3 regions of the Rossellomorea sp. NPDC071047 genome follow, and region 1 is predicted to be linked to each of the others. Evidence: riboswitches for the same ligand, from Rfam matches in the RefSeq annotation. Region 1 holds a riboswitch; each other region holds the start of a gene.
The links. A riboswitch is a leader RNA that binds a small molecule or an ion and turns the genes downstream of it on or off. The one in region 1 is predicted to bind cobalamin.
Positions count from the first base shown of each region.

Region 2: it holds a riboswitch for cobalamin, as region 1 does, so the genes downstream of both, ACQKFO_RS20070 (hypothetical protein) here and ACQKFO_RS11615 (acyl-CoA thioesterase) in region 1, are expected to answer to the same signal.
Region 3: it holds a riboswitch for cobalamin, as region 1 does, so the genes downstream of both, metE (5-methyltetrahydropteroyltriglutamate--homocysteine S-methyltransferase) here and ACQKFO_RS11615 (acyl-CoA thioesterase) in region 1, are expected to answer to the same signal.

Region 1 is NZ_JBNNJT010000002.1:736,776-749,129, forward strand. Features, by position in the region: gene shc (squalene--hopene cyclase) at 1-15, shown strand, start outside; gene ACQKFO_RS11575 (heme-dependent oxidative N-demethylase family protein) at 91-1,029, shown strand; gene ACQKFO_RS11580 (dimethylamine monooxygenase subunit DmmA family protein) at 1,026-1,514, shown strand; gene ACQKFO_RS11585 (PDR/VanB family oxidoreductase) at 1,511-2,464, shown strand; gene ACQKFO_RS11590 (arylamine N-acetyltransferase family protein) at 2,555-3,331, shown strand; gene ACQKFO_RS11595 (hypothetical protein) at 3,372-3,557, opposite strand; gene ACQKFO_RS11600 (YuzF family protein) at 3,648-3,899, opposite strand; gene ACQKFO_RS11605 (S8 family serine peptidase) at 4,041-8,117, opposite strand; gene ACQKFO_RS11610 (helix-turn-helix domain-containing protein) at 8,404-9,654, opposite strand; gene ACQKFO_RS11615 (acyl-CoA thioesterase) at 9,965-10,438, opposite strand; cobalamin riboswitch at 10,588-10,778, opposite strand; gene ACQKFO_RS11620 (helix-turn-helix domain-containing protein) at 10,882-11,661, shown strand; gene ACQKFO_RS11625 (hypothetical protein) at 11,610-11,819, shown strand; gene ACQKFO_RS11630 (DUF1761 domain-containing protein) at 11,833-12,201, shown strand.
Region 2 is NZ_JBNNJT010000006.1:331,721-336,494, reverse strand. Features, by position in the region: partial or broken gene ACQKFO_RS20090 (ABC transporter substrate-binding protein) at 1-439, opposite strand, end outside; gene ACQKFO_RS20085 (alpha/beta hydrolase family protein) at 659-1,441, shown strand; gene ACQKFO_RS20080 (DUF2584 domain-containing protein) at 1,485-1,727, shown strand; gene ACQKFO_RS20075 (hypothetical protein) at 1,767-2,099, opposite strand; cobalamin riboswitch at 2,230-2,416, shown strand; gene ACQKFO_RS20070 (hypothetical protein) at 2,582-3,103, shown strand; gene ACQKFO_RS20065 (ABC transporter substrate-binding protein) at 3,124-4,062, shown strand; gene ACQKFO_RS20060 (copper homeostasis protein CutC) at 4,192-4,774, shown strand, end outside.
Region 3 is NZ_JBNNJT010000006.1:323,595-331,094, reverse strand. Features, by position in the region: gene thiC (phosphomethylpyrimidine synthase ThiC) at 1-1,589, shown strand, start outside; gene ACQKFO_RS20050 (hypothetical protein) at 1,567-1,764, shown strand; SAM riboswitch class I at 1,860-1,970, shown strand; cobalamin riboswitch at 2,040-2,224, shown strand; gene metE (5-methyltetrahydropteroyltriglutamate--homocysteine S-methyltransferase) at 2,378-4,678, shown strand; gene ACQKFO_RS20040 (hypothetical protein) at 4,779-4,961, shown strand; gene ACQKFO_RS20035 (biotin transporter BioY) at 5,047-5,613, shown strand; partial or broken gene ACQKFO_RS20030 (GNAT family N-acetyltransferase) at 5,655-5,876, opposite strand; gene ACQKFO_RS20025 (lmo0937 family membrane protein) at 6,094-6,243, shown strand; gene pckA (phosphoenolpyruvate carboxykinase (ATP)) at 6,298-7,500, opposite strand, start outside.

The sequences.
Region 1 (12,354 bases):
GAGAAATACGGGTGAGGGACGGACCTCTTGAGGTCCGTCCCTCCATGCGATAAAATAAAAGTAAGAATTTTCGGACAAAGGTGTGGTTTTATGGTGAAAGTGGATTCGTTTCCTTATCCCTTTAAGGGGGAGGTATATCGGTATTCGAATAATTCGGTTCCTTTGGATGAGCCGAGCAGTGTGGAGATTACATCGTCTTATCAAAAAGAAATCAAGCTTAAACGGGATTTGCTTACGCATCATCCCGAGCGGTGCTTTCAGTCCCGGTGGCATACTTTGAAAGCTCAATGGGAAATAGTAGAGCTGGTCATTCAACATCTCACTACGTGCTATCCTCAACAGTTTTCCCTTGAAAAAAATGAGGGGAAATGGACATTCCACAATCACATTCTAAATGAACAAACAACTTTTTCACTCGGGGATGAAACCATTTTATCCATGGAACCACTCGATTTTATCGGTCGACATGTACAAGAGGATCTAATATTGATGATGCAGCGGGATGGGGATTTATACTTGGATGCGGGACAGCTTTGTTTTCCTGCTAATTGGTCCCTTGCGTTTAATACAGGAATGAGTTTTAAGGAGATTCATAAGCCGATTCCGGGTTTTAAAGAAGAAGGCTTGGATCAGCGGATTTTGACATTTTTAATGCGTATGGAAGCCGGAGACCCATGGGTCAGGAGGAATTGGTCGTTAATGGCGGGAAATCGCTTGGATACTTCACTTGAAACCTTTGATCAGTGGGGGAAGGACAGAAGGCAGGTTACGGTGGAAAATGCGGGTGAATTCGTTCATTTGCGGGTAGAGGTACAGAAATTGTTCCGTTTACCGGGCTCGAACGGATTACTGTTCACGATTCATACCCACCTTCTCTCACTGGAAAAGTTCGCTCGAAATCCGGAATGGACCGAGGAGTTTTATCAGATCCTGCAGGAGCTTCCTTCACATATCTCTGATTACAAAGGGATTTCCTTATTTAAAGATGTTGTCATCGAGTATTTGAACGGGAAGCGGGTGAAGAAATGAAGGGCGAGAAAAAGCCAGCGTTCGTCACGAGCAAGCGAAAGTACTTATTTTGTTGTGATCAAAAGGGGATGAAACGTCTGACTCCCATCATTAATAAAGTAATGGAGGAGAATGTCTCCTTTGAAGTGGTTTTCCTGGGTGAAAAGGAAGATACCGATATCTCAATGTGGTTGCGAAATCAGAAGATGGGCACTTATCTTTACATAGCAATGGAGTGGAGTAAGCTGGAAGATTTCAAGCACCTGGCTATGGAATATGGTTTTTCTGAAGAGGAGATGCAGTTTATTGGTCACGGAATCAGATTGATCGATGTGTTCTGTTGCAAATGTCACCAGAAAACAAAGATTGATAGAGGAAAACTGTACAAACTTATGACGACCTGTTCCCATTGCCACTTAAAGCTGTCCGTTTCCAACCATTACTCTCCCTTACGAGGGTCATTCCTCGGTTACGTTACCTTAGAAACCGGGAGTGATAGAAGATGAATTTTCATAAAACCATCCCTGTCCAGGTCAGGTCCATACATCAGGAAACCCCTCATGTTAAGAGTTTTACGCTTGTTCATGAACATAATGAACCCCTTCCTTATTTTAGCGGGGGATCCCATATCACTACATATGTTGAACTGGATGGACAATTCATTGCCAGATCGTACTCCTTAACGAATCCACCTGGTCAAACAGCCTCCTATCAAATCGCCATCCGTCTAAATGAAACGTCCCAGGGAGGATCTCTGTATTGGCATGAACGGATGAAAGTGGGGGATACCTTACAAGTGGGATTTCCACAAAACCATTTCCCATTGAGTTTTAAAGCAAAACATCATGTATTCTATGCAGCGGGAATCGGCATTACCCCTTACCTGTCCATGATGGCAGAGCTTAAGGAGGAGGGACGGACCTTCGAACTCCATTATGCAGCGAAATCGAGAGAGGCTTGTCCTTTCTACTCCTTTCTTACAGAAACCTATCCTAAGCAGACTCACTTTTATTTTTCAAAAGAAAAGAGATTAACAGATGCAAGTCTTTGGGAACACAGAGTGGGAACCCACGTTTATTTCTGTGGTCCTCCTCGATTTATAGAAGAGTTTACCAGAAGTGCCCTGGAAATCGGATATCCTTCATTGAGTGTTCATTACGAACGATTCACTCCTCCACAAACATTAACACGGAGAAGGTTTAAAGTGGAATTAACGAATGGTCAAATCGTTTCTGTTTCAGAAAATGAGACTTTGTTAGAGGCACTGCTCGAGTCGGGGATCAAGGCCCCCTATTCCTGTCGGGCCGGCCGGTGCGGGACGTGTGAATTAAAAGTGTTAGAGGGAAAAGTCGATCATGCTGATTCCTTTCTGAGTGAGGAAGAACGGAATGACCATCGCTCGATTCTGTCTTGTGTATCCCGTGCCCAGTCTCGGAAGTTACGAATTCAACTGTGACAGTGGCATACAGTTGTTTTTCTTATAGAGTGTAGATAATATACAGATACAGCATATTGTAGACTGATGTTAAGAAGTGGAGGGCTCACCATCACCGAACTTAATACATTATTTCGCAAAAGAATACATTATCCAATTCAAGCTAAAATAACCTTTCAACAATTAGATACCATCTTAGAAGAAACAGCTAAAAGCATCCCATTCGAAAATCTATGTGTTATCAAAAATACATTCACCGATCTTACCAAAGAGAATCTATTGAATAAAATGCTCGTGAAGAACGAAGGTGGTCTATGTTATGAACTCAATTCATTATTTTATTTATTTTTGATTGAAAATCAATTCGATGCGGTTCTTGCTCGTGGAGTTGTTTACAATCAAGAGAAAGAGCAGTTCCAGACGATAGGAAGAACCCATGTAGTCATTTTAGTCTCTCATAAAGATACAACATATGTGATTGATACCGGTTTTGGAGGAAATCTCCCGTTAAAACCAGTACCATTATCTGGAGAAGTGGTTGTCTCTTCAAATGGTGAGTTTAGAGTGAAAGAGGCCGTCAGTCCCCATGGAGATTATATTCTTGAAATGAAATTAAAGCATAAGCATTCGGGATGGAAAACAGGATATGCTTTCGATTCAAGGGATCACATAAAGGATGTCACTCTATTGAATGACATTCAAACGATTATTGCCAAACATTCAGATTCCCCTTTTAACAAGCATCCATTGCTGACCAGAAGGACTGATGACGGGAATGTAACGTTAACCGATACGTCCTTTACACATTGGAAGGATGGAGAGCTGACAAAAGAGGAAATCGATCATGAGGGCTATAAAAAATTTCTGAACATCTGGTTTGAAGAATAAGCATAAAAAAAGACTCAGAAAAAAATCTGAGTCAATATTTTTACTTCCGGAGTATTTCCATGACGCCTTTATATATTAGGAAAAGTGAGAATATGAGAATTGCCAATATGCCAATGACGTCCGTTACCGGGGCAATGCTTGCTAAAAACGTCCCTGCTAAAGGAACTTTCAACAATGCAAACCCGGATAAAATACCCGCTACTAACAAAAGAATAAAACGATCCATTCTGTCATACCTCCTCTCAGTGGTAGTATATGACGGAGGGAAGGGGAAGTTGAACCCAAGATTCGCGAAGTTGCCTATTGGGCAAATGGATTACACAGGCATAATGGAAACGATCTGTTGAATCCTTACGTAAAATACAGAGTCACCAGCTTTTAGGGAAATATGATCTGGTTGAACCTCAATCAAGTCGCCTCGAATCGTGTCTTTCGTGGTCTCCACAATGAGCATTTTTCCCATAACGGACTGCAGCCTACTGACTACGAAAGGATCAATCAAAGTGGTATAGGAAGTATTAACATTCATGCCCTGGTTACGATCATAAGGCTGATAATATTTATACATGAAGCACTCTCCTTCAAGCGGAAGTATATAAGGTATCCATTCATTTGTATGTAAGATGGGTGATTTGTAGTATTATTCAAAGCAGAAAGGAATGAACCCTGATGAAATGAGGGTTCATTCCTATAAATTCTGGCATGATCTTTAGTTCAGTCCTAATTCCTCTAAAATCGAATCCAACGTTTTTCCGTCGGCTGATTCAACTGGAGCAGGGGCATCCTTGACATGCTCATTCTGTAATAAATAATTCTTTTGAACAAACTTCATATCGTTCGCATCCACCACTTCATCGAAATTGATGTCGGCAGCACGATCATTTGTATTCCAGGCATCCTGAATGGCGATGGCATCCTGAATGTCGATGACGTTATCCTGGTTGACGTCTCCTCCAACGGGTTTCATATTGCTCATTCTATGATATTTTCCATAAAGCTCCCCATTGTACTCATATCCGATTTTCTCATTATACTTCTTAGTTAAGAAGTGACCAGGAAGAGTCACCGTTATCTCATAAGGGTCTTTATTTAATGGAAGTTTCCCGATGGAGTACTCACCATTATCCGTAATGGAGGATGGAATGAAGACGTCCCCGGTTGAGTTTTTGAATTCTACGTTTGCACCTGCTTTTGTCCAATCCTTCTTGGCATTGTAGCCATTCCCGCTATCGAATCCTTCAGGGCTTATGAATCCCTTTATTGAATTAAAGTCAGGATTTACAGTGAATCCTGCACCAGCATGCAATAGGTTCATTGTTTCGTTGTTAGAATTAGTAATGGTTACTGTTGGGTCCAGAACGTCTTGTTTAGTGAACACTTCATCTTGAAGCTTTACTTGAACATCAACAATGGTACTATGATCAAATGTTTGAACAGGTTCGTTGAACGTCACTTTGATTTGATTTCCTTCAAGTGTCAAGGACGCTCTATCTGAAAATTCCCCGGATAGTTTGGCATCGATCACTTCCGGATTTTTTCCGTAGTAATCTTCGAATGTCCAGGTGGCTTCCTTAGCATCCTCAACATTATCAAGTACTAAAGCTGCCTTTACTGTTTCACCTGTTACAACGGTATCGACATCGGTTTGCAGGTAGGCATTCGGTGTACCTTCTTTAATGAAGAAATAGTTCTTCTCAGGAGTGTTGTTTCCGGCCATATCATACCCCTTCATTCTAAAGTTGAGGGCATCCACGTTCTCGTTCATTGCAATTTCTTCGACAAACTTACCGCTCTCATCCATATAAAGCGGAGAGGAAGGGAACGGTGAATTCCAATAATAAATCATAAAGTTTTTGGATTGATCTGCGTCGACTCCTGCTGCTTGCATATCTTCAATAAGTGGATCTGTAATTTCAATCTCAAATGGATACGTTTCCTGGCCTGGTTGATATTCAAGGAACGGGGAATCACCATCCAGGGAACTCTTGAATGTAGGACCATCAATATCAATATAGAAATGCTCTGTTTTTGTTTTTACTTTGCCTTTTGGATCTGTCATCGCGTATTTGATTTTATAGTGTCCAGGTTTGGCGATGGTCATTTCTTCTGAAACCGGATTTTTCTTATCGCCTGTAAATGCGAAATAGCCACCCTGGAAAGCCCTTAATAGATAATCGTTATCCAACAGGGCCCCCTGTAAACCAATTGTACCGATCAATCCCAAATCTTCACCTGTTTCCCCATCCTGCAGGATCACGTCCATGCTTTCCATCGGTGAACTCAGGTTGAACTCAACCAGTGCCCAAGGATAGCGGAATGGATCATAACCATGCGTATAGTGTGGAGAAGCATAGGTAGGGGATAGCAATTCAAGGGTATTAAAACCTTCCTCCGATCTCTTCACACTAAATGGCACACGGTAGCTTTCTGTATGATCATTACGGTTCGTAACGATTAGGTATCCCTCGTAAATCCCTTTCGCAGCGGTTTTAGGCATCGTCAGGAAGAGATTTGAAGTCTTTTTGCTGCCACCATTTACCTTAATGGACTTGCCAGAAGTTAGGTTAACCCCATTTTCTTTGAGACTTAGGGTTCCTTCCTGTATATTTTCTTCAAATGTTATGTCAAAGGTTTTCTTTTCATCGCTATTATTGGTGATTTCAAAGCTTTTTTGAACGCGGAGGTGAGCTCCTTCAGCCACTACCTGATTACCAAAGCTCAATCCCCCAGTTGGATTATCGATTGCAATCAGTTCTTCCCCGCTAGGAAGCAACGTTTCATCTTTTATCTGGATCTTTGTCTGACTGTGAAGGGCTTGATACGGATCTACTCTTCCTGCACCAACCTCAAATACGCTGTAATCGCCATTCAAAGGATCAGATGAGTTCATGAGAATGGTTTTAATATCAGCAGGCTCGAGATCAGGATTCTCACCTAACAGTAAAGCTGCAATTCCCGCTGTGAAAGGAGAAGCCATAGAGGTACCTGATAATCTAGAGTAAGCATACTGATAGTCATCCGTTTTTTCTGGATCGATCATATAGGAAGGGAAGGTCGACAGAACGCTGACTCCGGGTGCTACGACTTCTGGTTTCATATCATAGCTTTTATTAACAGGGCCCCGTGAACTGAAGTCCGCTAAATGGTCACCCTCAGTCACGTTTTCTTCTAAGTTTGTAAAGGTGAAGTTTGATTCTCCACTTGCGATCGCAGCTTTTAATTCTTCCCCGGCAGCCATTGACATAGAGAAGGTTGGGACAAAATTTGTTGATTCACCAAGATTATATCCTACATGTCCTTCAGCATTGTTATACATGATCACGGCTTTGGCACCATGTTCCTTAGCAAATTTCACTTTGTCATTGAGTGCGAAATTTCCTCGCTGAACAAAGGCAATCTTTCCTTCAACATTTTTATTCTCATAGTCTTCTTCATAACCAAGGCCGACATCTACCAACTCTAATGATCGATCTTCTAAACTGGCAAAGGAATGTGCGAATCCTCTTGCCATACTCACAATTTCCGCTGACCAACCATCTGACGTTTGACCGGTAAAAGTGGTTTGCGAGACAGGAACATCACTTGCTCCCACTGTTAGCGCTAAAGCAGCTGTACCCGGAGAGCCGAGGGTAAAGTCATTTGGTCCTGCATTCCCTGCTGAAACAACAGCTGTCACACCGTTTAATACGGCGTAGTTAAGGGCTGTACTTGTAGGATAATATGGATCATTGACACTGGCACCCAATGAAAGGTTGATGACATCCATTCCATCCTGCACAGATTTTTCAATTCCGGCAAGGACGTCTTCTGTGTAACCACTTCCGTATGGACCTAGGACGCGATACACATAAAGATCTGCATCTGGGGCAACTCCCTCTACGGATACTTCACTATCATTCTCGTTTTGTCCTACGATGGTTCCGGATACATGAGTACCATGAGAAGTATAATAGGAACTGCCAGTATAACTAAATTCCGGTTCACTCGTACTCTCCCAATCTTCATACGTTGCTTCCATTGGGTCAGCATCATCGTCAACAAAGTCATATCCACCTTTGTAAGCATCTTTAAGGTCAGGATGGTTATAGTCAATACCTGTGTCGATGACACCGACTTTGATTCCCTCTCCTGTTATTCCTTCCTTATGTAGTTCATCTACATTTAAATAGGGGATGCTTTCAACAGATGTTGTGATTTCTCTCTCAACATCATTTGGATGGTCTTCTTTAACGGGATCGACCGTAAAGGCCTGATTTTTAAACACAGCTTTAACAGCTTCGGATTTAAGCAGTTGTTCTACCTGATTAGCTGGAAGGGTCATGGCGACACCGTTATACGCTTCTTTATAGGTTTGGTTGATTTTCGGCTCTTTCTTTTTCCCTTTTACAAGACTAGAAGATAGATGTTTCGCAACATCTTCTTTAAATATCTTATGTTCTTTCTCCACTTGGGCTTTGGCGTCTGCTTTCTTTAGTGATTTACCTTGTACTGCCGCTTCCAATACTTGCACATGTCCAGGTTTGGATTCAAATTGAACGATAACGGAGATCTCTTCGTCAGATGCCAATTCTCCCGACTGAAATCCTTGGAGACCCTCTACGTTATTTACCTCCAGTTGATGCAAGGCTTGTCTTTGTGTTTCAGTCAAGGAAGATAAAACTGTTTCTGCTTTCCAATCCTCAGCTGTAGCTGTTGGCATGGAGTAGTTCGACACTGGGGATAACAGTAATCCAGTGGATAGTGCAATCACAGCCGATTTCTTTGTGATGGAAGATCCATTCATCATTTCTACCTCTTTTCTGTTTTGTTTTGGTTAGATTATTCAAAAGATTAGTACAATTATTATTGTAAATACATATTTATCATGTTTGTATGGGGGTTTATTTAGGGACCATTTGACTATTAATTAGTCTGGTTTCATTGATTTTTGTTTGATTTTGAATGGTGTTTCAGGAGAAAAGATGTAAAAAAATGATGGCGAATGGGGGTTGTGAGCAATGCCAACGATCGATGTGAAAAAAGAAAAAATGATAAAAAGACTCAACAGTCCTTTTATCATTTCAATAGGAGGGTCACTCTAATTCATAATAACTTATTTCATTAGACATCTTATCAGATGCAAGTCTGAATCCTTTCTCTGTTTGCCCGGTTTTCACATAATATAAAAATAGTTGTCTTTCATAATGCTGATACATCAACTGGCTCCCCGTTTTTTTGAAGTGGGGAAGAGCTGTACGTTCAATATACTCATATAGTTCTTTTTCATCCTCATTAATGGTAAGTAAGTAAATCTCAAAGAATACATAGCTTGGATCCTGATGCTGAGTGGCCATATTCAGTCCTTTTGTCGCTAAGTGATTGAGTTCCCGGGAAGATAGTAGATTCCCTTTCATGCAAGCAAGTATATATCCACTGAGCGTAACTAAATAATGTGATGCCGGCGTTTCGTCATTGATAAGATTTAATGCTTCTTCATAGGATGTCTTTGATTCAGAATATCGTTTTCTCCTAAAATATTCGAATCCAAGATTATTATGTATCTTATGCGCCCGATCGTTTGAATTGACTGATTCACAGACTCTGAGGAGCTTATCGTACTGTTGTTTTGTTTCTTCCATATCAAAGGGTTCCTTGGCATTCAATTGGATTAAAATTAACGTTTCCGAATCGATAACCCTAAGGATATTTAATGTTTTCTGGAAAAATTGCAAAGCTTTTTGCCCATAATAATAGGCAAAGGTGTTTGAATGAATGGAATGATAGGCTAATGCCAAATGAAAATAATATTCGGAGTTGGGATATTCATCGTCAATCTGTTTCAATACATTTATGCACGTGTTAAATTGTCTTGTTGAATGATAGTAGATCCCTTTGACATGAAGCAATAAATTTTGTTCGAAAGGGGATAGAGAATAGTTTTTATTTTCGAACATACCCAGGATTTCCTTGGCTTTTCCATGCTTGTTCAAAAATAAATAATATCTTGCCAGGAAAAGGTTGTATTGAATGATGAAGTCAGATAAAAACCTTAAAGGTTCCTTTTCAATTTCCCCTTTAAGTTGATGGATGTCATTGGTCCGAATCATAATAATCGCATCGTTCCATCCCGATAGCTTAGCCTGTAAGGAATGATAACGGGAACGTTCAACATCCATTTTAATTCCAAGCTTCCTTGCGAGTAAATCAGTAATTTCACTTGAATACTCTGTGATGCCTCTTTCAATTTTACTAAGATGTGTGGTGGAACAGATACCCTGAGCAAGCTGTTCCTGAGTCAATCCTGAATCTTCTCGATGAAATTTAATTAATTTACCTTCGATCATAGTACACCCCGAGTGATCAGTTTGTTTATCATTATAGGGAAATATCTTTGTTTGTTCTATAGATGGGGGACAAGACGGAGGTCTGAAGGCAAAAACATCCAAATCCAATGGAATCTGCTTTACTATACTGATTTTCTCTATTCTGCATCCAGCTCATTCAGGACTTCTATCCTTTCGACAAAACGATAAACTAGATAGATGATTCCTGGAACGGAAGAAAGGATCACGGGATAATAATCTCCAAAGTTACACTCAGAGCTTAGAAAACTCTGAGTGTTATTGTTATATTAGTTAGTGACTCAGAGATTGTTTATAAAATAAGCGCGCGATTCTTTCTATGCTCTTTTCGCAAAGGAGCCGTTTTGAATAGTCTCGTTTCTTCTTCCGTTTGAGGAATGACCATTGGCACCGGCTTCGGCTTTCCATCCTCATCAACGGCGACCATTGTAAGGAATGATTCCGTCGTCAGAGTTTTGACACTCGTTACGAGATTCGTAGAGTACACCTTTACATACACTTCCATTGATGTCCTGCCGGTGGAAGTGACGTATGCCTCAAGGCTTAGAGCATCGCCGACCGTGGCGGATGATAAGAAGTCGACGGAGTCAATCGATGCCGTGACGACGACTGAACTGGAATGTTTCATGGCGGATAGGGCCGCAATCTCATCTATATAGGATAAAACCTTTCCTCCAAAGATGGTCTGCATATGATTGGTGTCGGGTGGCAACACCAATTTTGTTTGTATGGTTCGTGAACGTTCGACTGAATAAGCTTGTTCCATTTTCTCATCTCCCAGTTTGTAGTATGAAACAAAAAAGCATCTCCTTTTAAAAAAGAAGATGCGGCTATTCCAGGTAAACGTTCTGAGGACTGTGATTCCCCTTGTGACGTCTCATTAGCGCAACACCCTCCTATCTCCCGTAGGAACTTCTGTGTTCTTCTCATTTGGCAGGTCTCCTGGCTCAGCGTCAGCGATTTCGCATTCCTTCCCATTTCGATTCGAAACAGTGGATCCATACGAATTCTCAGCCTTACAGTGGCGGGACCGCGTTGGACTTTCACCAACTTCCCTTTTAAGAAAATGTGCTAAAGATCATCTTCACCAATGAGCAATGATTAAATTGTGAACGCTTTTATTTTATCATAACCCTTAGTGAGTGAGGAGAAGGATTATGGTAAAATTTATAAACAAGTGCTTTTCAAAAAGGTAGTGAGGTCTGAAAAATGCCACAAGACAAAATACATAGAAACCAAATCGATAAAGTAGTAGAATATATCGATCAACATCTAAGCGAAGATTTATCCTTAGAACAGTTAGCCAAAGTATCAACCTATTCCCCTTATCACTTTCAGAGGTTGTTTAAAGGGCTGATCGGTGAAACACCGGCAGGTTATGTGAAAAGGATGCGCTTGGAAAATGCAGCGCATATGCTCATCTACGAGCCACAGCTTCCTATCACACAAATTGCGTTCATATGTGGTTTTTCATCGTTATCCTATTTCACCTATTCTTTTAATGCTTACTTTAAAGCGAGCCCCAAAAGCTGGCGGGAAGGTGCCTATTTAGAGCGTTTTCCGCGGGAATATCTTAATAGCAAGAAATCTAAACTTTTCAGCACAAAAGCCAAAGCATTCCAGGATGAAGAATCCTATAATGAGTTTAAATGGCTGGATTTATCGAAAGTGAAGATCGCTCATTTTCCAGAGTGTTCAACCGTCAATAGATTCTATATCGGGTCATATATCGAAGGCATTCCAGAAGCCTGGCAAGATCTATACAGATGGGGAAATGCCAGGAACCTCATAGAGAAGAGTCCTTTGATATTCGGAGTGCCAAAGAGCAACCCTTATATTACCCCACCTGAAAAAAGTAGGTTGAGTGTCGCTTGGCTGTCGAAAATCAAGAGGACGCGGAAGGTGAGGAACTCTATCTATTTCGAGGCAGTAAGCATGTGGTTTATGAATTCGATGAACCTGTCGACTACCGGGAAAGAGGGAAGTTAATCGAATGCTATTCTGAACTTTACAGCTATTGGTTGCCGAAAAGCGGATACAGATACCTGGGGAATCCAGTTGAGCTTGTGGAAATGATCAGTCTACAAGGAACACTCGATATTGGATGTAACATTAAAGCGATCGCTTTAGCCATTGAGCCGAATTAATGGAGGAATAGAGATGGAATTAAATGTGAATTTGCTCGCGATATTGGCGGGGGCTGTGGTGTATATGGTATACGGCGGAATTTATTATTCTATTTTACTAGGAAAGAAGGATCAGGATAGTACTGGACCGATTAAATATGCAGTGGCTGTTATTGTTGCATTTATCAGCTCACTTCTTGTTGGGGTTTTCGTTCAAGCCACCGGTTCCAATGGTATAGTCGAAGGAGCTTTGACAGGTGTACTCATGGGAATTCTTATTTCCATTGTCTACTTGAAAAATGCTTTATTTGGTCTTATGACAAAACGGATGTTTCTTATCGCGATTGGAGATCATCTCATCATATTTACCCTGTTAGGGGCCATACACGGCTGGTTGTTGTAGATTGTATGCTCGAACCTTTAAAGGTTCGGGTTTTTTTATATGGCTCTTTTCGCAAAGATTGTTGTTTTTAACATAAGTTCTGCAAGGCTCTGTCAATTAGTGTGTGCTAGATGGTGAGGGGAACTGCTTCGCTTGCAGCTAGCGTTCGGCCGA
Region 2 (4,774 bases), on a different contig from region 1:
TACCTCCTTTACGCTGACCAAGGAAAGTGGACCCCTTTAGCTGATCCCATTCAAAGTTCTCGGCTTTTTCACGGGAAACAAGAAATGTTCCATCTGTCTGGGTTAATTGAGCAAAGTTAATGACGGGGTCATCCGAACCTTGTGCATGAACATAGATGGAGGTTTCTGAACCGACCAGGGCGACATCTGCACCACCCGATAGCAAGGTGGTCATTGTCTTATCTCCACCCCATGTAGTGGTCAGTTCAATGTCGAGCCCCTCTTCTTTGAAGAATCCTTTTTCGATCGCGACATATTCAGGAGCATAGAAAATCGAGCGGGTCACTTCTGCTACACGAACTTTCTGTACGACTTCTTCTTTTTCTCCACATGCTGTCAATCCGATTGACAACATGCTTATGAGCAACACGGCAAAGCCACTGCGAAGCCATTTTTTCATTCAATATTCCTCCTTTTAGCTTTGTGAAACTCGTTTATCGATAGAATGGGATGAGTGCATCTCTCTTTGCCTTGTTTATCTTTCCATATTAAAAGGGTAGGATGGTCATAAAGGCAGCGTCTTGTATCTTCTCTCTTGATGATGAGATTTGCTAAAATATCCTATGTAGAGTACAAAAAATGTGTGAATACCCAATGCACGGTTTGAAAGGAAGAGAATATGAAAAACGGAACGATCGTGAAGAAAACATTGTTTCCTTCACCTAATCCTCATGTGGAACTATATGAAATTACCTATCTATCCGGTGGCCTCCGGGTGAAGGGATTATTGGCTGAACCGGCAGGAGTTGGGAAGTATGACGGTTTTCTCTATTTGAGAGGCGGGATAAAAGGCGTCGGCATGGTCCGCCCTGCGAGAATCGCTCAATTTGCTTCTCACGGGTTCATTGTTTTTGCTCCTTATTATCGAGGCAATCTTGGAGGAGAGGGAAATGAAGATTTTGCTGGGGATGATCGTGAAGACGCCATTTCGGGTGTTGAATTACTTAAACACTATCACAGGGTGGTCCATGACCGGATCCATGTGTTTGGTTTTTCCCGTGGTGGGGTCATGGCGCTGATGACAGGCATCGAGCAGAGGGATGTCACCTCCGTTGTTACATGGGGAGGCGTATCGGATATGTTCTTGACATATGACGAACGGAAGGATCTCAGGAGAATGATGAAACGAGTCATAGGGGGAAGTCCCAATAAAGTTCCGGAACGATACGAATGGCGTACCCCATTATACGAATTAGAAAACCTTGAAGCTCCCGTATTGATCATTCACGGTGAAAAGGATCAGAACGTTTCAGTGGAGCATGCATATAGATTAGAAAAAAGACTGAAAGAGTTGGAGAAATCTGTTGCGTCCCGATACTTCAAAGAGTTTACGCATTATTTTCCACCACGAAAGAATCAACAAATTGTCTCCATGCTATGCACATGGATGAAAAATCAATAGACAGTGGTTATGATTAAATAAAAAAGGATCGAGGTCAAGCGAAATGGGCATGGGCTTGGAATTAAACACGATGATTGTGACAAAAGGAAAAGAAGTGAGGAAAGAAGAGAACCTGTTCGAGCTTCAAAAGGATGGATATCGCCTTTATCCTATGCACATTCCGATAGATGTAAGAAAAACGAAGCACAGTGATCCCAGTGGTTACGGCAGAATCGAAAAGATGGAGTGGACGGATAAAAAAACGACGATCCTGTATCGGTTGATTTCCTTGAATTCCACGAACTAAATAAAGAAGGGCTGTAAACATCTGCTTACAGCCCTTCTTTTATTTGATTTCCTCATATAGAATATAGCGATTATCCTCAGTCTGGGCGATCAAATAGTTACTGTGATCTTTCACGCTATAGATGGGTGTCCCTTTTTTCAGTGTATTTGCCGTGAAATCATTTACGGGGTGATATTGACTATCAATCTTTTCTTTAATAGCCCCGAGTTTTTCATCCAGGACCAGCTTCTTCTCCTCAGAGACCTTCACATATTCTTTATTGTTCACCACCATCATATCCCCGTATCCGCATAATTCATAGGATGCAGGTTCCTTATCTCCACATGCACTTAATAAAAATACGCATAATATCAAAACAACCAATCGCTTCATGTTTTTCCTCCTTATCATTTCTTCACATACTCAAAAGGTATTCAAGCTTGTACGCCAACATGTTTGTTTTTTATCCAAAACTTCATCAACTTTGAAATGGATAAAGTGGTATAATGTTCCTTAAGTGAATAAACCCACGCAGAAATTAGGTGCTGATCTTTAGCATAAAGGGAATTCGGTGTGAATCCGAAGCTGTTTCCGCAACTGTAAGTGCTGACGAAATAAGAAGATAACCACTATTTGATCATTCAGATGGGAAGGTTCTTAGAGTAGGCTGACGCACGAGCCAGGATACCTGCCTTTTTTCCATCGTATTATGCTCTTCGGAAGTTAAGGGGATGGTGCGGCTTTTTAGCATCTCTTTTTCATATGGATGACAACTGCCGGCCAATATTCTTGGGTGGTTTTTTTGTGTTTATTTATCCTCCCGGAAGATACGATAGGTGCTTCACAAACATCATTCAGAAAGGAGGAACTTACATATGGCTAAGGATTTCCGATACTTATGTTATCCCTATATGCGTGAATCTGTTTCAACGGTAGATTTTGAGATCCGGACCGATTCATTGTCGACTAAAATCGGACTCGCGTCATCATTGACGGAGCACTTACCGAAAGTGCATGACGATTTACTGTATTTAGCTGAGATGGCGTACCATCTCAACGGCTCGGTGCGGGGAATGACGGCCATCCAGGAAGAGGACTTGAATAAATTGAGCCAAATGTACGATCGTTATGTGTTGGAAGTAGAGGAACGTATCCAAACCTTTGTCCTTCCACAGGGCTCGACAGCTGCATGCGTGCTTCATACCTGCCGCAGTGAAGCAAAAAAGTCCGTCCGTGCCTTACATAAAGTCAGTACTGAGATGAAAGTGGAGAACATTTTATTTAAATATGCCCATTTACTGGCAAATGTTCTGTTTGTTATGGCCGTTTATGTGAATAAATGTGAAGGGATTGAAGAAATTCCTTTTGTGAGTAAATCGTATAGAGACAAAAAATAGAGAAGCGGGGAAGATGAAATATGAAAAAGTCATGGTTAAACAGTTTACTATTATCAACCATCCTGGTTGTTTTCGCAGGGTGCAGCAATGGGGGAGAAGTAACATCCACAAAGGAAGTCAAGCATGAAGATGAGCCTTATACTGTGACAGATGACAGGGGAGAAGAGATTAGCTTTGAGAAAGTGCCGGAAACCGTTATTTCCTTACAGCCGAGTAACACAGAGATTCTCTTTGCCATAGGAGCAGGAGATAAGGTAATCGGGGCAACTGAATTCGACAACTATCCTGAAGAAGCGAAGGAGATTAAAAGAGTGTCGGATTCCATGACGGTCAATGCTGAAGAGGTCATTGCACTAAAGCCTGAAGTTGTCATTGCTTATACCACTGGAGATGATGCCGGAGTGAAGCAGCTTGAAGAGGCGGGATTAAACGTATTCGTCATTCAATCTGCCCAAACCTTTGAAGATGTTTATGGGGATATTGAACAAATTTCAACGGTAATGGGAGAAGAAAAGAAGGGGAACGAATTGGTGGATGGCATCAAGAAACAGATTTCAGTTGTGAAAGAAAAAGTGAGCACGCTAAAGGAAAAAGAACAAGTATATTTTGAAATCAGTCCCTCCCCTGATATTTATACAGCAGGAGCAGAAACGTTTCAGCAGGAAATACTGGAAACGGCCGGGGTGGAGAATATTTTTGTAGACCAAAAAGGCTGGGTGAAAGTAGGCGAAGAAGAAATCATTAAACGGAATCCCAATATGATCTTGACGACAGTGGGGTATGTCGACGAGCCGACAGCTGAAATCAAGTCCCGGGAAAGCTGGAAGGATGTAAATGCAGTGAAAAATGATCAGGTTCATTTCCTGGATTCAGACATTATGTCAAGACCGGGACCGCGTATCGGTGAAGCTGTTGAGCTAACAGCTGAAACGGTGTATCCGGAATTGTTTTCTGAATAGAGTAGGATGTTCGTTTGGAGAAGACAGTGATTTGAATGGGGAATCATTGTCTTTTTCATCTAAAGCTCTACCCTCTTCAGGCCATTATGATAAAGTATACGTAACATCATTACGTTAGGAGAATTCAACATGAGCAAACTGGAAGTCATAGTCTTGAATGAGGAGGATGCCAAAGTTGCAGAAGCATCCGGAGCAGATCGACTTGAATTGGTGTCTGCCATACATGAGGGAGGATTAACTCCTGATTTTCATGTGATAGAAAAAGTATTAAAGACTGTTTCGATTCCTGTTCAGATTATGATCCGATTACATAGTACATCTTTCTCGTATCAGTCTGATGAATTGCATACCATGGCCGAACAAGTTAGGACTATAGTTGAACTGGGAGGCTGTGGCATCGTTTTTGGCGCATTATCACATGGAGGTAAGCTTGATTCCCACGCTTTAAAAGAGATCGTACAAAGTGCGAAGGGTCAATCGATTACTTTTCACCGCGCTATCGACCAGTCAGATGATCCAGTAGCCTTATGTAAAGGAATATTCCACTCAGGCTTAAACGTTGATCGAATTCTCACATCAGGCGGAAAATCTGAAGTGAGTAAGGGATTGGATACGATTGGTGAAATGAGGGAAATTGAGAAAATTGGTGGTCCCATTATCATGCCGGGTTCAGGTATAACTGTGGAAAATATAGGCGGAATACACAGCAAGC
Region 3 (7,500 bases), on a different contig from region 1:
ATACTGATGAGCGTTACCAAGTCGATATTAATAAAGGATTACCTTCCGTTCGCACAGAGTGGATCCAGGAACGTCAGGATGTCACGGCTTACCCGGGACGTGAAATCGAACCGGAAGATAACGGCTATAAAGGAGACGGTCCTCGTACAAACGTAGAGTCGTTCCCTCCTATCAAACGTACCCCGATGCGGGCAAAAATGGGTCGCAATGTGACACAAATGCACTATGCGAAAAAAGGGATCATTACACCGGAAATGGAGTTCATCGCTATCCGGGAAAATGTTGATCCTTCATTTGTAAGAGAAGAAGTAGCAAGTGGCAGGGCCATCATTCCTGCTAATATCAATCATCCTGAATGTGAACCGATGATCATCGGTCGCCACTTTCATGTGAAAATAAACGCGAATATCGGAAACTCTGCCGTATCATCTTCCGTTGAAGAAGAAGTGGAGAAAATGACGTGGGCAACTCGTTGGGGTGCCGATACCATAATGGACTTATCAACAGGTAAGAACATTCATACAACAAGGGAGTGGGTCATTCGGAACTCCCCTGTCCCTGTTGGTACGGTACCGATCTATCAAGCACTTGAAAAAGTAAATGGAATTGCTGAGAATCTTACATGGGATGTGTACAGGGATACATTGATTGAACAGGCGGAGCAGGGTGTCGACTATTTCACCATCCATGCAGGTGTATTATTGCGGTATATTCATCTGACGGCTGATCGTACAACAGGCATTGTTTCCCGTGGAGGTTCAATCATGGCACAATGGTGTCTTGCCCATCATAAAGAGAACTTTCTTTATTCACATTTTGAAGATATATGTAAGATTTTAAAAGCCTATGATATCTCCGTTTCCTTAGGAGATGGTTTAAGGCCCGGATCAATTGCGGATGCGAATGATGAAGCACAGTTTGCCGAGCTTGAAACATTAGGCGAGCTAACCCAAATTGCTTGGAAGCATGATGTACAGGTGATGATTGAAGGCCCTGGTCATGTACCGATGCACATGATTAAAGAGAATGTCGATAAGCAAATGGAAATCTGTCATGAAGCTCCTTTTTATACCCTGGGGCCATTAACGACAGATATTGCACCCGGGTATGATCACATTACTTCCGCCATCGGGGCTGCCATGATCGGTTGGTTTGGAACAGCCATGCTGTGCTATGTAACACCGAAAGAGCATCTGGGATTACCGAATAAAGATGATGTGAGAGAGGGTGTCATTGCTTATAAAATAGCAGCACATGCAGCGGATTTAGCGAAAGGGCATCCAGGGGCACAAGTAAGAGATAATGCCGTTTCTAAGGCTCGATTTGAATTTAGATGGAATGACCAATTTAATTTATCCCTGGACCCGGAACGTGCAAGGGAGTATCATGATGAAACACTTCCTGCAGAAGGGGCAAAAACGGCCCATTTTTGTTCCATGTGCGGACCGAAATTTTGTTCAATGAGAATATCACATGATATAAGGGGTATGAAGGAGAAAAGCTTTGATGAAGCTCAAATGGAAATAGAAAAAGGATTGGAAGAAAAATCGAAGGAGTTTGTGGAAAATGGATCAAACATCTATCGATGAACCTCTTTGTCATGTACTCAAATTGAAGAATGATATCGTAAAGCTCAATCAGAGAGTCATCCAACTCGAAAAAGAAGTGAAGAGCATTCAGGAAAACTGCAGGCATGTCTTCTATGAAACTGATGTAACCAGATCTTGCATCAAATGTCATTATGTAGAAAGTACCTATTATTAGAAAAGTGTAAGCTATTGATTAAATTTCTTTTGACAGCTTTTATGTACCGTGCTACGATTAGTACAAATTTCGGAATAGTAAATAAATATGTGTAACTCTTATTGAGAGAGGTGGAGGGACTGGCCCTGTGAAACCCGGCAACCATTCAACAGATGTGTTGAAAAGGTGCTAATTCCTGCAAAGCAAATGGCTTTGGAAAATAAGAGAGGATTTTCATAAACATGAAGCCCTCTCTATCTCAAGAGAGGGCTTTTCGTTTTTATGAAAGAAAAATTAAATAGACAAATGCAATAGGTGCTGAGTCATGCTCAGCTAAAAGGGAAGACCGGTGAAAATCCGGCACGGTCCCGCCACTGTGATGGGGAGCGACTTATCATTCAACCACTATTTCTGTTGAAATGGGAAGGGATAAGAAGCTGTGAACCTAAGTCAGGAGACCTGCCTGTTGTATGCGCTTATGCTCTACGTGGATATAGAGAGGGGTGAGGAATGCGTGTTGAGAAAACCAGTTTGTCTCGACTCTAGTTAGATATACGTATGAATCTCTCTTTCCATTTGAAAGGGAGATTTTTTAGTTGATGACAATCCTATCAGAATAAGGAGTGAGGAATGAATGAGTAAGGTGATCAGTTCGAATTTAGGATATCCAAGGATCGGTGAAAAGCGTGAATGGAAAAAGACGCTGGAACAATTTTGGGCAGGGAAGATTGAAAAGGATTCCTTTTTAGAACAAATGGAGGAAATTCGAGTCAACCATTTGAAGAAGCAATTAGATCAGGGGATTGATCTGGTTCCGGTTGGAGATTTCAGCTTATATGATCATGTGCTTGATACAGCCGTCATGTTCGGCTTGGTTCCCGAGAGGTTTCATTATAGTGGGGGTAAGGTTTCTCTTGAAACGTATTTCGAAATGGCCAGAGGCGCGAAGGACGCGGTGGCATTAGAAATGACAAAATGGTTTAACACCAACTATCACTATCTCGTGCCTGAACTTGATGGGCTCGTACCCCGGTTGGTGGAAAATCGTCCTCTTCATTTCTTTAGAGAGGCAAAAGAAAAAACAGGGGTAAAAGGGAAACCGGTTATCTTAGGTCCTTTCACTTTTGTTAAATTGTCTAAGGGGTATGAAACCGGTGATTATAGAACCCTTGTTGATCGATTTGTCCCCCTTTATGCTGAGGTATTGCGTGAATTACAGGAAGAGGGTGTAGAGTGGGTACAAATGGATGAACCGATTTTGTGTACCTCCATCAGGGATGAAGAGATGGATCAATTCAAAGAAGTCTATCAAATTCTTAAGGAGTCCTGCCCCGGGTTAAAGATCATCCTTCAAACCTATTATGATAGTTTGGAAAGGTACCAGCAGGTGTTAACACTCCCGGTAGATGGCATAGGGATGGATTTTGTGCATGATCGTAATGATAATCTGGCGGCGCTGAAAAAATTCGGATTCCCTAAGGATAAAATCTTGGCAGCAGGCATTCTTGATGGCAGGAATATTTGGAGAAGCAATCTTGCTGATACCCATTCACGTCTATCGGTCATTGCAGGCTATGTTCCGAGTGAGCGCTTGATCATACAGCCATCATGCAGTTTACTACATGTACCTGTAACCTTGCAGAATGAAGAAACACTTGAGGCACCTCTCATTGACGCGCTATCATTTGCTGATGAGAAATTGCATGAAATCACTATTTTAACAAAAGGCATTTGTTACGGAGCCGAAACAATAGAAGATGATATCGCTCAAAGTGTAACGGCGATTAAGAATTTAAACGAATCCCCGTTGCGTAAGAATAGACATGTGCAGGAAGAGGTTGAAGAATTGCATCCCAATAATGTCGGGAGAAGGGATTCTTTCCATATTCGTAAACTGGAACAGGCCAAGTACTTTTCATTACCTTTTCTACCAACCACTACAATCGGCAGTTTTCCTCAAACCCCGGAAGTGAGAAGGCAGAGGATGAAGTGGAGGAAGGGAGAACTTTCTAATGGGGAGTATCAACGATATATTCATGCAGAAATCAAACGCTGGATTGAAATTCAGGAACAAATCGGCCTTGATGTGTTTGTACATGGTGAATTCGAACGGACGGATATGGTTGAATTCTTTGGTGAGAAATTAGAAGGTTTCCAATTTACGAAGTATGGCTGGGTACAATCATACGGTTCCAGATGTGTGAAGCCACCGCTCATATATGGTGATGTGAATTTTAAAGAACCTATGACCGTTAGAGAAACCGTATATGCTCAATCATTAACGGATAAACCGGTTAAAGGGATGTTAACGGGTCCTATCACGATTCTAAACTGGTCATTTGTTCGGAACGATGTTTCACGTTATGAAGTAGCTAATCAAATCGCGCTGTCTCTCCAAAAAGAGATAGAAGAATTAGAAGCCAATGGGATTCGCATGATACAAGTCGATGAACCGGCACTTAGGGAAGGGCTTCCTTTAAAGCGTGAAAATTGGGAGGAGTATCTTAAGGCTGCCGTATATGCTTTCAAATTGGCCACTTCATCTGTACAGAACCAAACCCAGGTCCATACTCATATGTGCTATTCGGATTTTGAAGATATTATAGATGCCATCAGTGATCTGGATGCTGATGTGATTTCGATTGAAACATCAAGAAGTCATGGGGAATTGATCCATGTGTTTGAAGACAATACGTATGACAAAGGGATTGGTCTGGGGGTATATGACATACACAGTCCCCGGGTGCCGAAGCGTGCAGAATTAATCCGTAATATACATCGGGCTCTTGAAGTGCTGGATCCCCATTTATTCTGGGTCAATCCGGATTGTGGTTTGAAAACACGTGGAATCGATGAGACTGTCTTAGCGCTTAAAACCATGGTGGAAGCGGCGGAACAAGTGCGTGAAGAGATGCTCATGAAAAAGGAAGGTTAATTGACAATATGATCGGGTGCAGCTGATTACGTTCCACCTTTTCAAAACGCAGGGCGCAGTTTTAAGAAATTGCGTCCTGCTCATAAGGAGAGAAAAGAAAATGCCATACATAGCCATAGGAAGAATCATTCAAGTATTTAATGAACTTCACCCAAATCGCACCATCCTTTACTTGGTGAGTGAAAAGGGGATTGATGAGTTCCCTCAAGGGAGGGTTTCATTAAAAACAGCTTTAGAATGGCAGGCAAAAGAAAAAATCTGCAATGTCTATGCCCTCAGTTAAAGGAAAGGAGAAAAAATAAGCTTCCCAAAATCCTTTGAATTGTGTTAACTTAATGTTATACATAGTTTACATACACAAGGGGGATTTGAAAGTGAACGGAGAAAAACTAAGGGTGATCATTCACTGTGCCATTTTTGCTGCGATTACGGGGATTTTCGCTCAAATCGAAATTCCACTGCCACTCGTTCCAATCAGTGGGCAAACATTAGCAGTAGGAATTACAGCGACGATTCTTGGAAGCCGATATGGGGCGTTCGCCATGGTATGCTATGCAGCCCTGGGAGCAGTAGGTGTTCCTGTGTTTGCAGGATTCAGCGGAGGTGCACAGGTACTGGTCGGGCCTACGGGAGGCTATATATTCGGCTTTATCGCAGCGGCTTTCTTTACAGGCTTCATTCTTGAGAAAACCAAATTTACCATTCCAATGGCGATGATTGCCAATACAGTTGGAATGATCATTACATTGATCCTGGGTACCATTCAACTGAAATTTGTAGCCGATCTTAGCTGGAATCAGGCAATGGCAGCAGGTGTATATCCATTTATCGTAGTTGGACTTATCAAAGCATTCCTGGCAAGCTGGATTGGAATCACTGTAAGACAACGATTGGTTCAGGCGAGGTTAATTGGGAATCGGAAAGTAGCAGCATAATGAAAAAGTTGACTCTTTGTTGGGAGTCAACTTTTTTATGCCTAAAATTTATACATTGACCAATAGCCAATATCCTTGAATCCGATTCGCTTATAGATTTTTCCTGCTTCAGGATTATCATAGAATAAGCACAGTTCTTTTCCTTCTTCTAATACATCACGACATAGCTTCGACATACAATCGGTCGCATATCCTTTTTTCTTATACCCGGGATGTGTGCAGACAGCGACAATCATCGCAGACATACTGTTTTCGGCGGTTGTTTCCCCTCTGTAAATAATCATTAGAAATATTTAGTAAAGTGTTATTTCAGGGAAAATTCGATTATTGTGGATGCAAATGACCCATTTGTATAAATTCAGATGAACTAACAGAAGTTAAGAATAGGTAAAAAAATTTCAGGTGAAATATCATGTGTAGTTTTATATTCATCCAAATAGGGAATCTTAGCATCAAACACAGTTACTAGGAGGGAAACTCATGCTTTGGACCATTATTGGAATTCTTTTAGTCCTTTGGTTACTCGGATTAATTTTTAAAATCGGGGGAGCCATCATCCATGTATTACTTGTTATTGCCATTGTTGTCTTTTTATTTAACAGAATCACTGGCCGTAAAAAAGGATTATAACGATACAAAAGGTCCGTCCCTCAGAATAGAGGGACGGACCTTTTGTTATCTATACTATTTAACGGCCGGGCCGCCTTTAAGTTCGATTTCAGACGGTACATTTGAGAATTTCTTGAAGTTTTCGTTGAATTTGTGGGCAAGTTCTCTTGCCTTCACTTCATAGGCTGCTTCATTGGACCAGGTTCTCTTTGGTTGAAGCACTTCGTCAGGAACACCAGGAACGTGCACAGGGATGTTCAGACCAAAGATGTCGTCCGTTTCAGTTTCAACGTGAGTCAGTTCCCCTTCAAGAGCTGCTTGAATCATAGCACGGGTGTAAGATAACTTCATGCGGTTACCAACACCGTATTCTCCACCTGTCCAACCAGTGTTCACTAAGAATACTTGTGCATTGTGCTCATCGATTTTCTTCCCAAGCATCTCTGCATAACGAGTTGCAGGGAGTGGCAGGAATGGTGAGCCAAAGCATGTCGAGAATGTGGCTTGTGGAGAAGTGATTCCGCGCTCAGTACCTGCAAGCTTCGATGTGTATCCGCTCAAGAAGTGGTACATTGCTTGTTCTTTCGTCAGTTTGCTGATTGGAGGTAATACCCCGAATGCATCTGCGGTTAAGAATACAATGGTATTTGGATGTCCTGCAACACTTGGTTCAACGATGTTATCCATCGCTTGAAGAGGGTACGCAGCACGAGTATTTTCTGTCAAAGTGTTATCCTCATAATCAGCGATGCGTGAATTGTCATCGAGAACCACATTTTCAAGGACAGAACCGAAACGGATCGCATCAAAGATTTGCGGCTCCTTTTCACGTGTCAGACCAATACATTTAGCGTAGCAGCCGCCTTCGATATTGAATACACCGTTCGGAGACCATCCGTGCTCGTCATCACCGATTAAACGACGGTTTGAATCTGCAGACAATGTCGTTTTTCCTGTACCGGATAAACCGAAGAACAATGCCACATCTCCTTCACGTCCGACATTTGAAGAACAGTGCATGGAAAGGATATCGGATTCTGGAAGCACGTAGTTCATGACAGAGAAGATCGATTTCTTCATTTCACCTGCATACTCCGTTCCGCCAATTAAGACAATTCTTCTTTCAAATGATACAATGATAAATGTTTCAGAGTGAGTTCCGTCTTCTGCTGGATCTGCCTTGAAGTTCGGGGCAGACACGACGGTGAATTCAGATTGATGACCCTTAAGCTCTTCTCCAGTAGGGCGAATGAATAATTGGTGAGCGAAAAGATTATG